2 linked regions of the Oleidesulfovibrio alaskensis DSM 16109 genome follow. The main gene of each other region encodes a partner of the protein of the gene in region 2 in a complex. Links are inferred from orthologs where the notes say so. Each region holds a gene or a part of one and is shown on either strand. Other genes may lie near its edges.

Region 1 (5,294 bases), on a different replicon or contig from region 2:
ACTGCGGGCCAGCTGCGCCATGCCGTCAAACAAGCTGTCCCAGAACGCCCCGGTAAGCCGGTGCGGCCCCGGCTGCTTTTCCGGCACCATAAGCCCCATGCTGAATCCCAGCGGCCGGGCGCCCGCGGCGGCAATATCGCTGATATTCACAGCCAGCGCCTTGTGCCCTATGTCCGCTGCGGAAAAATAGCTCAGCCGGAAATGGGTGTCCTGCATGAACAGGTCTGTACTCAGCGTCATACGCGGCGGACATGCCAGTTCGCAGCAATCATCGCCTCTGCCCCGCAGCATATGCGGGTGCTCGTTACAGAAGTGCCTGTCAATACAGGCAAGAAACGCATCTTCGGAAGTCATGGTGCTCATATGCGCATCCGTGTGGGTTCCGGTGAATTTTGCGGCGGCCGCGGCAGCGGGCCGTTATCATTCCAGAGTAAGATACTGGGCCATAATGACCTTGAGACCGAATCCCGGAAAATTGACGCGGTACTTGTCGGGCGGCACATGCTGAATAATTTTGCCCCTGCCGAAAATCTTGTGCGTGCAATACCCCGAAGCCGGTCTGCCGCCGTTGCCCAGCGCGCCGCCGCCCTGTTCCGCCTGCCGGCCACCGCCGGACGCAGGGCCGGACGTGCGCGCGGCAGAAACAGTAACCGGACGGGCATCCTGCCTGCGGGTAAGCGTGCCGGTAAAGTTTTCGCGCCAGTCTTCATAAAGATGGGCGGGCAGGTCACGCACAAAGGGGCTGGGATTGGCCGGTGTATTGCCGCCTCCGCTGCGGTCGTAGATGGTGGCAGGCACAAACAGCGCCAGATAATCACGGGCCCGCGTGCACGCCACATACATAAGCCGCCGCTCTTCCTCAAAGTCCTCTGCCTTGTTCAGGGCATGGCGCGAGGGAAAACGGTCTTCCACCAGATCAATGAGCAGCACCGCCGACCATTCCAGCCCCTTGGCGGAATGCACGGTGGACAACGTGACCGCGCTGATGTCTTCACCTTTGTCCGTTGCGGGGTCCTCCAGACACAGGTCCGAAAGCATCAGATCCACATCGTTGTACGATGCCGCAATCTGGACAAGCTGTTCCAGCCCGTGCTGTCTGCGGGGGTAGTCGTCAGGATAGTTGGCTTCGAGCCGCGGCTGGTAATGTTCAATAACGGCCTGCGTCAGACCGGCCGGAGTAAGCGGCTTTGCCCGCAGTGCATCCAGCATGTCCAGATCGTGCTGCAGGTCGGGAAACCGTGCACAGGCCTTTTTCAAAACACTTCTGTCCGCTTTCTGGGCCGCATCGTACAGCTTCAGGCAGGTTTTTGCCCCTATGCCCTTTACCAGCGAAGCCATCCGCTGAAACGCCGGCAGATCCAGCGGGTTGACCACCAGCCGTATGTAGGAAAGAACGTCCTTGACATGAGCGGCGTCAGAATAACGAACCCCGCCGTACTTCTTGAACTTGACGCCCAGCTTTCCCAGCTGCATCTCCACATGGTAGGACTGGTATCCGGCGCGGAACAGCACGGCGATTTCATCCGGCGGGTATGTACGCAGCAGCTCGGTTATTTTTGATGTGACCATGGACGCCTGAGTCAGGTCTGAAAGCGGGCGCAGCACATGAGGGGTAGGACCTCCTTCGCGCCGGGTGAACAGCTTTTTGCGGAACGCCTGCGGCGCATCGTCAAGAATGGCGTTGGTCAGATCAAGCACAGGCTGTACCGAACGGTAATTCTCTTCCAGCTTGATGATACGCGTTCCGGGAAACATGTCAGGAAAATCAAGAATATTCTGCACATTGGCACCGCGGAACGCATAGATGGACTGCGCGTCGTCGCCCACAGCCATCACGTTGTTGTGGCCGCTGCCCAGCAAACGCACCAACCGCGCCTGTACCAGGTTGGTGTCCTGAAATTCGTCCACCATGATATATCTGAACCGGTCGCGGTAGTACGCCAGCAGGTCGGCATCGGACTGCAGCAGCCTTTCCAGCTCAAACAGCAGGTCATCATAATCCATAAGCGCATGTCTGCGCTTGAACGCCCTGTAGGTGTCGCTGATGCGCGTAAGATCGCCCGCGTAGGATGCCAGGTGAAAGGCTTCGCGCCGCAGGACATCCTCCACCGTCAGTTCCTTGTTGCGCGCTTTGGACAGCAGCCCCATGACGGTCTGCGTTTTGGGAAAACTCCGGTCCCCTTTGCCCAGTCCCAGCGTATCCTTGCAGTGTTTCAGCGCACCGGCGGCATCGGCGGAATCCATGACGGACAGATCGCCTTCGTACCCCTGCGGTTTGTGCATGCGCAGAATGGAATAGGCAAAGGCATGGAACGTACCTCCCTGCACTCCGCCCACCATGCCCGCGGACTGGCCCAGCAGCTGGGCCGCTCTGTGCTGCATTTCCTGTGCGGCCTTGCGGGTGAACGTAAGCAGAAGAATATTGGACGCGGCAATGCCCTGCTGCACCATATTTGCCAGCCGGTACACCACTGTGCGGGTTTTGCCGCTGCCTGCTCCGGCTATGACCAGCATGGGGCCTTCGAGGGTGGTGGCGGCTTCGTACTGAGCCGCGTTCAGTTCTTTTTTATAATCAATCATATATATGGTATCGTTACTTGTTGCCGGGCGGGTGGATAAGCCCCGTCGCCGCGGGGCGGCCTGATTGTGCGACAGGGGCCAGACCGAAATGCTCCAGCACCAGCCTGCCCGTATGACGCATTATCTGCGGTGCCGCGTGCATCGAATCGTAAAAAAAAGCTCCGTCCGCAGTGTGCGTACCCGTTCTGCCGAAAAAGCCGAAAACTTCCGTCCTGTCGAACTTGGCCTTGAGATCAAAGCCGTCATGCGGTTCGCAGACAATATCCGGCGCCCTGTCACGCAAGGGACCGCTGTACAGGCTGTCGGCCGTGTGCACCGCCTTGATGACCGGCTGACCGTTGTATGTGAGCCGCAACAATCCTTCAGTGACGGCCTGCATGGTCTGTCCGGCCTGCGCGGGGGTCAGCCTGCCCCTGCCGAACCGCTGTGCCGTATGCAGATAGATACGGCCCGGGTCCAGCGCAAACGCTCTGGTCTCCGGCAGAATACCCGTGGCGTCCAGCTCTGCCGTCGCACCGTCATGATGCTGTGTATACAGGTACCCGTTTTGCCGCAGCCATGCGTTAATGTCCACCTCTGTGATCAGACGTGTGAACCCGTGATCTGCCAGCGCCATCAGGCGCCCCGGAACAGGCAGGGCGTCGTACAGTTCCAGCACGCGGCCGATCAGTGCGTCCCACTCCTGCAGCAAAACCATGCAGGCTTCATGCTGCGGGTGGTCAGGCTCAGTCACCGCATCGTAAAAGAAATGAAAAAGGCGGTCTGTTTCTGTGAGCACTATGGTGAACACATCCCAGCCGAGGTCCGGCCACAAAAGCTCCAGAGCGTATCTGCGCGACTGCAGTGTGGCACGCAGCTGCGCAAGCAGATACGGCAGGTCAGCAGCACCGCGGGTGGTATCCGCCTCCAGCAGGTATCCGGCCTCGCGCAGCCGGTGCGCAAGAAAAGGCGGATGCACGGCACGGGATAGTTCCGGTGCCACAAATCCAGCCACCGTCATGGCACCTTTGACCGGACGCACCGGATACGTGTTGGGCAGGTTCACCAGTCTGCTTGCATAACCGGCATCACCCAACCGGTCAAAAATTGTGGGAACAGCCACCTGAGAAAAATCCGCAAGTGCCATCTGATAGCTGGCTGGACTGATGCGGGTGAATCCGAAAATTCCGTGATCTTCCGGCCCGCAGCCGGTATAAAAAGACGTCCAGTTGACAGGAGACAGTTCCGGCAGCTCGGCCCGCACTGTGCCGCACTCCGGTGCAAGCGCAAGGCGCGAAAGGTGCGGAAAGCGGCCGGTGGCGCACAGTTTGACAGCCATGGACAAAGACAGTCCGTCCAGTCCCAGAATAACCATGCGCCGCCGGTGAGAAACCTTGTGCAGGTCTGTTTGCGTTTTCTGCGACATGGCGAAGGTGTACCAGAACATGCGCCGGCAAGCCAGCATCGGCCACCACCAAGGAAGGGCCGGAAGCGGAACCGGGCACAGCCGTGGAAACCTGCCTCGTTTTACGGTATGCTCGACAGGTGCCGCCATGGCGCACACAACCACCTGTCAGACTGCCGTATGCTGACAACAGTGTTGCAGGAGGGAACACATGGCCAAGTATGACTGTGAAATGTTCGGTTTTTTCTCGTACAGCCCGGAACTGAGCTACAACGAACTGTATGCGCTGGAAGAAGCTTTCCGCAGTACGCTGCATGATGCGCTGGCCGCACACGGAGCTGACTATATGCAATATGAACCGGAAGGTGACGCGCTGCGCGTACAGTGTGTATTTGCCGGATGCGAAGAAGAAGTCTTTCATGCCGTGTGCGATACTGTGGTACGGAGTATGTCGGGCCATGTGCACGGCAGACTGCTTTTTGTGAATAAAAATCTGCAGGAGCTGCTTGTATACCGGCTGCAGCACACAGGCTGGTCCGAAGCCGCCGTGTCTCTGCTCGGGCTTGACAGCATCTGAACCCGGCACCCGCCCGAAACTGGCAACGCTTCCCCGCGCGCCGCCCTGCATGGCATACCAACACCGGCTTTTCCCTTCCAGCGGACAGTCACGGCATTACATCGGGCACAACCTGTCTGTACCTGCACAAAGGTAAACAGCCCGAATGCAGGCCCGCCGTACTGTCATATGGCAACCGGATACAACACGGGCATGCGCACACATCTCCTGCCGTCACTGCCTGTCCAAACTTTCCCGCGACCGGCAGGCATACCGTACTGCGCCTCTATATACTCAAGGTCAAATTCCACCGGAACAAGCAGATACCGTTCTGCGCAAAGTCACGGGCATTGCTTCCGGCAAAATCATCACAGAACAATCCCTGCTGCCAGCGCGCGCCCCCCTCAAAACTATGCCGGAGCATCGCCCGGGAAGCGCTCAATCCGGCGCAGCCCCGCACATACCACTTGGCCTGATCGTACGGCGACACCGGAGCTGCATGCCCAAACGCCGGACAGCGACTACACAGCCACGCGTAATCCCCCAAAATTCTATGTGAAACAGCAAAGGCGACTACAGCAAAAGCCATAGCCGCCTTTCTTGCGTGGTACCCGAGGCCGGACTTGAACCGGCACAGCTCGTAAGCCGAGGGATTTTAAATCCCTTGTGTCTACCACTTCCACCACTCGGGCATGTGGCGGTTTCTCTAGTATGACATACGCTTTCCGTCAAGCTGTCCTCGCAGCCGTGCGCCCGAAGCAGTCGGGCTGACCG
Region 2 (8,040 bases):
TTGGCAGCATAGTCGCGCGTACCCAGCACCAGAGCCTGCCATATCTGGGCCTCGGGCTCCGGAGCGTCAGGTGCGACAGCACCGGCCGACGCGGCGCAGGCATCCGCCAGCAACACCTCGGGAACAAACCCCGCAGCGCGGGCCAGCAACGTGCCGTCGGCGCCCATCACCATACTTTTGCCCGCAAAAATCAGATCGTCATTACCGCCGACCTGATTCACATACACCACGGGAACACCAATACGCGCCGCCACGGCACCCAGCATGGACTCACGTTGCGCCTGCTTGCCCAGCGAAAACGGAGAAGCCGAAAGGTTCACCAAGAGGTCCACACCTTCCGAGGCGAGTTCCGCCACGGGATCATGGGGATAGCGTCTGTGCTCTCCCCAGTACTCCTTGTCATTCCATATATCTTCGCAGATGCTTACGCCCACACGGTATCCGTCCACGGTGACCAGACCGCACCGGTGCCCCGGGGTGAAATACCGGCGTTCGTCGAACACATCATACGTGGGCAGCAGCACCTTGGAGCCTGCAACCTCCGCAACGCCGTCACGCAGCAGCACTGCCGCATTGCGCACGGTATCGGGATAATCGCCGGCTGCTGCCACGGGAGCACCGACCAGCACCGGACAGCAATCCGCAAGCTCCTGCGCCAGCCTGTCCAGATGGCCGCGGCAGGCGGAGATAAATTCGTCCATCAGCAGAAGATCGCGGGGGGGATACCCGCACAAAGCCAGCTCGGAAGTCACGCACAGCCGGGCACCCCCTGCACTGGCGCTTCGCACCGCACCGGCAATGGCAGACGCATTGGCTGCAAGATCACCCACCACGGGGTTCAGTTGTAACAGAGCGATACGCATCTACAGCATGTCCGACATGGTATACAGTTTACCGGGTCTGTTCTGCGCCAGCCACTTTGCGGCACGGATAGCCCCTGCTGCAAAGGTTTCACGCGAATGGGCCTGATGGGTCACTTCGATGCGCTCGCCGGGACCCAGAGCATAGACCGTGTGTACGCCGACCACATCTCCGCCGCGAATGGTCTGAATGCCTATTTCCTCGTGCGGACGTTCTCCGATGATACCTTCACGGTGATAATTGGCCACCGTGTCCAGATCCCATTTCCGGGCTTCCGCCAGACATTCGGCAAGGCGCAGTGCCGTCCCGCTGGGAGAGTCTTTCTTTTTGTTGTGGTGCAGTTCCACCATTTCCAGATCATACTGTTCGCCCAGCAACGTTACCAGCTGGGGCAGAATTTTCAGCAGCACATTAACCCCCACACTCATGTTGGGAGCCCAGAACACGGGAGTCTGCAATGCGCAATCCGCAAGTTCGGCTTTCTGCTCTTCGGTGAAACCCGTTGTGCCGATGACCAGCCCGCTGCCGTGCCGCGCACACGCCCGCGCGTTATGCACGCTGGCTTCCGGTGCGGTAAAATCGATGACCACGGCATCGGGCAGTCCGGGCAGCAGTTCCTCCAGCGTTCCGGCCACCTGACAGCCCAGATGTTCCAGTCCTTCACGGCGGCCTTCGCGTTCGACCACACCGGCAAGACGGCATTCTCCGTCAGCACGCACCATACCGGTAATGGTTGTGCCCATACGCCCGCCGGCACCCATCACAATAACGGAAACACTCATGACGTCCTCCTCGCTCTGGCGCCTACTGCACGCGCAGCAGACTGTTTTCATAGTCATCTGCAGCCTGTCCGGAAATTTCTTCAGACTCTGATGCCTGCCTGATGAATTCATCTTCCGTCAGAACCGTTATTCCCAGTGAACGGGCTTTTTCCAGCTTGCTGCCGGGCTTGTCTCCGGCCACAAGTATATCAAGTCTGGCGGAAACGCCGCTCATGACGGCTGCCCCCGCTTTTTCTGCCATAGCTTTGGCTTCAGAGCGTGTCATACGCACCAGCGAACCGGTAAAAAGAATTTTTTTGCCCGCAAGCGGTGTCACCGGCGTGCTGTCACCTGCAGGCTGCTGCTCCTCGGGCCACAGACCAAGATTCTTGAACTGCTGCAAAAGCTCCCTGTTCTGCCCGTTGGCAAAAAAAGCTCGTATGGAACCGGCCACCTCGCCGCCGATATCACGCAGAGACTGCAATGTCTCCTGATCGGCACGCATCAGTTCGTCCATATTGCCGAAACGGGCGGCAAGCGTTCTGGCAGTCTGTTCACCCACATGGCGGATACCCAGCGCGCAGATGAAACGCTGGAGCGTGGATTCGTGACGTGCCGAATCAAAAGCCTCTATAAAATTGGAAGCCAGTTTTTCGCCCATGCGCTCCATGCCCAGCAGGTCCTCCCGCGTAATGCGGAAAAGATCAGCCGGAGAAACCACCCTGCCGCTGTCCACCAGCTGCTCAATCCACTTGCGACCCACTCCGTCTATGTCCAGACCGGCCTTGGAAACAAAATGAATGATTGCCTGCTTGCGCACGGCAGGGCACTGCATATTGGTGCAGCGCCAGGCGGCCTCCCCTTCGCCGCGCACGGCAGCACTGCCGCAGACAGGACACACGGCAGGAAAAACATACTCACGTTCAGCTCCGGTGCGTTCTTCCGGCACCGCGCGTACCACTTCGGGAATCACATCCCCCGCCCGCTGCACAATGACAACATCGCCCAGCATAAGGCCCTTGGCACGTATTTCATCTTCATTATGCAAAGTGGCGCTGGAAACAGTCACCCCGCCCACAGTCACCGGCTCAAGCTCGGCCACAGGCGTCATCACACCGGTCCGCCCCACCTGAATTCTGATGTCCTTAAGGCGGGTACGCGCCTGATGCGCGGGAAATTTAAGCGCAATGGCCCAGCGAGGAGCCCTGGCCGTAAACCCCAGAGCCTCCTGCAGGTCAAGGTCGTTCAGCTTGGCGACTACGCCGTCTATTTCAAACGGCAGTTCATGCCGCGCGGCAGAAAGCTCGGTAAAAGCGGCTTCCACATCTGCAGGCGCAGCGCACAGTCTGCCCTGAGAAGGTACGGCAAACCCAAGCTCCTGCAGTCCCCGCATTATGTCATATTGGGTCCGCCAGCGCTGTCTGCCGTCCGCCCAGACAACCTGCCCCACGCCATATGCCATGAAACGCAGAGGGCGCGCCGCCGCCACGGAAGAATCCAGCTGGCGAACAGAGCCTGCGGCGGCATTGCGGGGGTTGGCAAACAGTTTGCCCCCCTTCTGCTGCTGCCGCGCATTAAGCGCTTCAAAATCGGCGCGGGTGATAATAACCTCTCCACGCACTTCAAGCCGCACGGGTGCTTCAATTTCCGGATTCAGCCGCATGCGGACATTGCGTACCGTGCGCATGGTGTGGGTCACATCTTCCCCCATGCTGCCGTCTCCGCGGGTCACAGCCAGCGAAAACACTCCATTTTCATAAACAAGTTCCATGGCCAACCCGTCCATTTTGGGGTCAACCCAGAATTCAAGCGGAGCATCAGGTTCCAGCCGGACAACGCGCTCGACAAATTCGCGGAACTCTTCAATACCGAATGCGTTATCCAGACTGTACATGCGCAGGGAGTGCTCACGGGGCTTCAGTCCGTCTAGTATCTGCCCGCCAACCTTATGCGTGGGCGACCCCGGATGGATATGCTCAGGGTGTTCCTCCTCCAGCCGCACCAGTTCCCTGAAAAGGGCATCGTACTCCGCATCGGATATTTCGGGCTCATCCATCACGTAGTACCGGTGACCGTGATACTCCAGCAAAGTGCGCAGTTCTTCCATGCGCTGTTCAACCTTGGCCGAATCCTGCTTCACAGGTGCTCCTCGTCTGTCCACTGCCGCTTCATATCCTGAAGCAGCTCGTTGTATTGCGGGCCAAGCCGGGCGGTAAGGTATTCATTTTCCGCCCGCGCCGCCGTCTCTAAAAAACCGCTCACTGTTCTGGCCGTGGAATGATATGCGTGCTGCACAACAATGCCGTTGTCCACCACCACCGCCCAACCCGCACGGTGTGCGCAAAGCGAAAACCAGATATCCACCCCGTATCCGTAGGGGTTGCCGGCATAGTCCACGCCGCCGGTCTGCCGCCAGCAGTCAATGCTGATAACCGGTGCGATACCGTCTACATACGCAACCCGCCGGAACTGGTAACGGGGGTCGGCAACCATATGCTCATGGTAAGGGCTGCGCACCACGGCAGGCGCCCACACCCCTATAGCACCGGTACGCCGCTGCATGCGGGCCATACGGGCTTCCGCCCGCGCCAGCAGCGGCGGGCGCGTGTCAAACATGATATCGTTGTTCAAAAACCACAGGTGCGTGTAGCCGAGCCCCATGACAGACGCAAGAGTGTATTCCAGCGCCCCCGCCCAGTACAGGTTTTCAGAGGTCCGCTGCCATGCGCCGCAAAACGGTTCCGGTGCGCAGTTGTCCAGTACCATGATATCCGCCGCCCGCTGCGGATCGGCCGCCAGCATCTGCTGCTGCAGACGCATGGTCAGCTGCGGGTTGCCATAGTGCAGTATAACAGCCGCAATGCGCATGGCGTGCTACAAAATCTCCTGAAACGACGCAAGATTATCTTCTGAACCGACCACGATAAGCGTATGTCCCGCATTGATGACAAAATCGGAAGCAGGATTGAAATGCATGGTGCCGTCCACATCTTTCACTGCAATGACAATAAGATTGAACCGCGCGCGGATGCCGGAATCCATCAGTGCTTTGCCCACAAGCCCGGAAGATGCCGTGATCAGCAGTTCCTCCATCTGGATATCCATTTTGCCGCCGCGCTGGGTCAGCTCGACAAAGCTTGTAACGGTGGGACGCAGCACTGACTGCGCCATGCGCAGACCGCCTATGCGATGCGGCAGCAGCACCTTGTTGGCGCCTGCCTGCATCAGCTTGCTTATGTGCGACTCCGCTCCGGCACGGGCCACTATGTGCAGGTCGGGGTTAAACTGACGGGCGCTGAGAACCACATAGACATTGGCAGAGTCCAGCTCCAGCGCGGCTATCAGGTTGGTCGCATTGCGGATATTGGCCTCTTCAAGAACCTGGTCGGATGTGGCGTCGCCTGCGATGTGCAGAATGCCTTTTTCATCCAGTTGCGTCACACTTTCAGGGTTCTGTTCGATGACCACCACCGAGCCGCCTTCATGCATGATCTCTTCCGCCACCACCCGGCCTATTCTGCCGTAACCGCAAACAATACTGTGCCCTTTGAGTCTGGCTATGGCTTTGAGCACCCTGCGCCTCCCGAAAGCCTTAAATAATTTACCTTCCACAAGCATCTGCGAAAACGCCCCGAGAATGAACGCAAAGTTGCCCACACCGGTCAGAATAAGCAATGTGGTCAGAATACGTCCCTGCGTGGACATGGGATGTACTTCCTGAAAGCCAACCGTGGACAGCGTGATAACCACCATGTAGCAGCTGTCCCAGAAATCCCAGCCCTCGATGTGCATATATGAGAACACCGCCGCAAAAAAGACCAGAAACATGGTCAGCTGGCTGAACACCAGCGGCCAGAATGTCCCTACCCTGTTGCGGAGGCGTATTATACGCACACGTAACGTCTTCTCGTCCATGCACTGTGTTCCGTATAAAGATTCAGAAAAGCTCAATCCTGCTGCAGCAGCCGTTCGCGCAGCATACGTATTCTGTCGCGCAGTTCAGCTGCCTTTTCAAATTCAAGATCGCGCGCCGATTCCCGCATCTCGCGTTCAAGACGCTGGATAAGACCGCCCAGTTCCTCTGCGCTGATGCCGTACGCCGTGGTGTCCTCCGCAGCGGTCTGGGCCGGTGCAGCCTGCCGTCCTCTGCCCTTGCCCCTGCCTTTGGCAGCAGCAGACCGGGCATCGGAATACAGCGTGTCAAACGGCGTCTCAAGCGATTTACGGACGCTCACAGGCTCTATGCCGTGCTCCTCGTTAAACAGGCGCTGCTTTTCACGTCTGCGTTCCGTTTCCTGCATGGCCGCCGCCATGGAACGTGTCACGCTGTCGGCATACATGATAACGCGGCCGTCCACATTGCGCGCGGCGCGGCCGAATGTCTGAATAAGCGATCCGGTGGAGCGCAAAAAGCCCTCTTTGTCGGCATCCAGAATGGCCACCAGAGAAACTTCCGGAATATCAAGACCTTCACGCAGCAGGTTAATACCCACAAGCACATCAAATTCTTTACGACGCAGCGCCTGAATAATAGCCATGCGCTCCATGGTATCGATGTCGGAATGCAGATACCGCGCACTCACGCCCATGGATGTCAGGTATTCTGTCAGGTCCTCCGCCATGCGCTTGGTCAGCGTGGTTACAAGCACCCGCTCATCCCGTGCCGTTCTGGAGCGGCACTCGGTCATCAGGTCTTCCATCTGGCCTTTGGTCGGCCGCACTTCAGTCAGCGGATCAAGCAGACCTGTGGGCCGGATAATCTGCTCGACAACAATGCCCTCGGACCGGTCAAGCTCCCATCTGGACGGTGTGGCCGAAACATAGACAACCTGATTGAGCCGCTTTTCAAATTCGCTGAACTCCAGCGGACGGTTATCCAGCGCGGAAGGCAGGCGGAAGCCGAAATCAACCAGCGTCTGCTTGCGCGACCGGTCGCCTTTGTACATGGCGCCCACCTGTGAAACGGTAATGTGCGATTCATCCACGAACAGAATGAAATTATCGGGAAAATAATCAAGCAGACACGCCGGAGGCTCTCCCGCCGTGCGGCCGTCCAGATGGCGGGAATAGTTTTCAATACCGGTGCAGTAGCCCATTTCCTCAATCATTTCAAGATCAAGCATTGTTCGCTGTTCGAGTCGCTGCGCCTCCACCAGTCTGTTCCCCTGCCGGTATTCTTCCAGCCGTAGACGCAGTTCTTCCCGAATATCGGAGACGGCTCTGTTCAGGTTGTCTCTGTCGGAAACATAGTGGCTTGCAGGATAAATCACCGTTTTGCCCACATCGCCCAGCACATTGCCGGTCAACGGGTCGATTTCTTTTATGGAATCAATTTCGTCGCCGAAAAACTCCAGCCGCAGCGCCCGCTCGTGGTGATAGGCGGGAATGACTTCCAGCACGTCTCCCCGGACACGGAATGTACCGCGGTGAAAATCATAGTCGTTGCGCTCGTACTGCACATCGACAAGTCTGCCTATCAGGCTGTCCATGCTCATGTGCTGGCCGGCTTCCACAGGTATGACCATCTTTGCATAGTATTCCGGAGACCCCAGCCCGTAGATGCAGGAAACCGAAGCGATGATGATCACATCCCGTCGTGTAAGCAGGGCGTGCGTTGCGGCATGGCGCAGCTTGTCTATATTGTCGTTGATGGAAGAGTCTTTTTCTATATAGGTGTCGGAAGTCGGCACATAGGCTTCCGGCTGGTAGTAGTCATAATAGCTGACGAAATATTCCACGGCATTATGCGGAAACAGCGCGCGGAATTCGTTATACAGCTGTGCGGCCAGCGTCTTGTTGGGAGCAAGAATCAGCGCGGGACGCTGGCAGCGTTCTATGGTATGCGCCATGGTGAACGTCTTGCCAGAACCGGTCACCCCCAGCAGTACCTGATGAGCCACTCCGGCTCTGATGTTGTCACTCAACTGGGTGATGGCCTCCGGCTGGTCGCCTCTGGGCACATACTCCGACTCTATCCGGAAAACGCTATCCTGCATGATTCATCCTGAAAATCAAAAAAGAACCGCAGCGGCCCTGTACCCGCCGGACATCCGGCACCGCATCCGCCTGCTGCAAACATAGGTATTTAGCCTGTCCTGCCGGTTCCGTAAATACGCAACCCACTTCACACCGGCGGGAAAATCCCCTAGAACAAAGGAAAAGAAATATTTCATAAACTGAGCGATTTCATACCATACCGGGAGTTTTCCATGGAAGTAAGCATAGTTCCCGCCGAAGGGAATGAGCCTATAGAACGCATTCACGTTGTCAGCATCACCATCCGTACCTTCAAGGGCCGCAGAGATGTTGAAGCCCACCTTTTCAAAACCGGTGCCAGCATTGAAAACGTGGCTGACTATCCGTGGCAGAACCTTATCGGTCCGCCGCTCGACCCGGAAAACCCCGGCTCGCCGGAGGG

What was found. Proteins that work in one complex are often made in the same cells at the same time.
Region 1: the proteins of uvrB (region 2) and H586_RS0111915 are in contact, whole or in part, in a crystal structure (PDB 7EGT), measured with the Thermus thermophilus proteins. The link is inferred for Oleidesulfovibrio alaskensis DSM 16109 from one-to-one orthologs. Residues at the interface, in WP_096411307.1 of Thermus thermophilus: Glu23, Leu25, Arg26, Asp27, Gly28, Glu29, Arg30, Phe31, Arg55, Glu326, Asp327, Phe328, Glu379, Ser382, Gln383, His398, Gly400, Arg401; in WP_096412145.1 of Thermus thermophilus: His654, Arg656, Phe657, Gln666, Asp668, Glu669, Lys680, Arg681, Leu682, Ser683, Lys685, Tyr686, Ala687.

Annotation. Positions count from the first base shown.
Region 1 is NZ_KI519494.1:576-5,869, reverse strand. Bases 1-2,998 are described here. They hold H586_RS0111915 (ATP-dependent helicase), read right to left. Parts: upstream 2,581-2,998; coding sequence 421-2,580; downstream 1-420. Other genes in these bases: H586_RS0111910 (alkaline phosphatase family protein), read right to left, coding at 2,594-2,998; H586_RS0111920 (thiamine-phosphate kinase), read right to left, coding at 1-363. Also shown: more of H586_RS0111910, read right to left, coding at 2,999-3,985; H586_RS19145 (hypothetical protein), read left to right, coding at 4,176-4,541. UniProt on the Escherichia coli protein: A helicase with DNA-dependent ATPase activity. Unwinds DNA duplexes with 3'-5' polarity. Translocates on single-stranded DNA with 3'-5' polarity. Initiates unwinding more efficiently from a nicked substrate than double-stranded DNA.
Region 2 is NZ_AXWQ01000004.1:98,897-106,936, forward strand. What follows is about bases 5,095-8,040. They hold uvrB (excinuclease ABC subunit UvrB), read right to left. Parts: upstream 7,619-8,040; coding sequence 5,570-7,618; downstream 5,095-5,569. Other genes in these bases: H586_RS0100510 (potassium channel family protein), read right to left, coding at 5,095-5,537; H586_RS0100525 (hypothetical protein), read left to right, coding at 7,832-8,040. In the rest of the region: H586_RS0100490 (NAD+ synthase), read right to left, coding at 1-863; dapB (4-hydroxy-tetrahydrodipicolinate reductase), read right to left, coding at 864-1,643; NAD-dependent DNA ligase LigA, read right to left, coding at 1,666-3,729; H586_RS0100505 (glycosyltransferase family 2 protein), read right to left, coding at 3,759-4,490; more of H586_RS0100510, read right to left, coding at 4,497-5,094. UniProt on the Escherichia coli protein: The UvrABC repair system catalyzes the recognition and processing of DNA lesions. A damage recognition complex composed of 2 UvrA and 2 UvrB subunits scans DNA for abnormalities.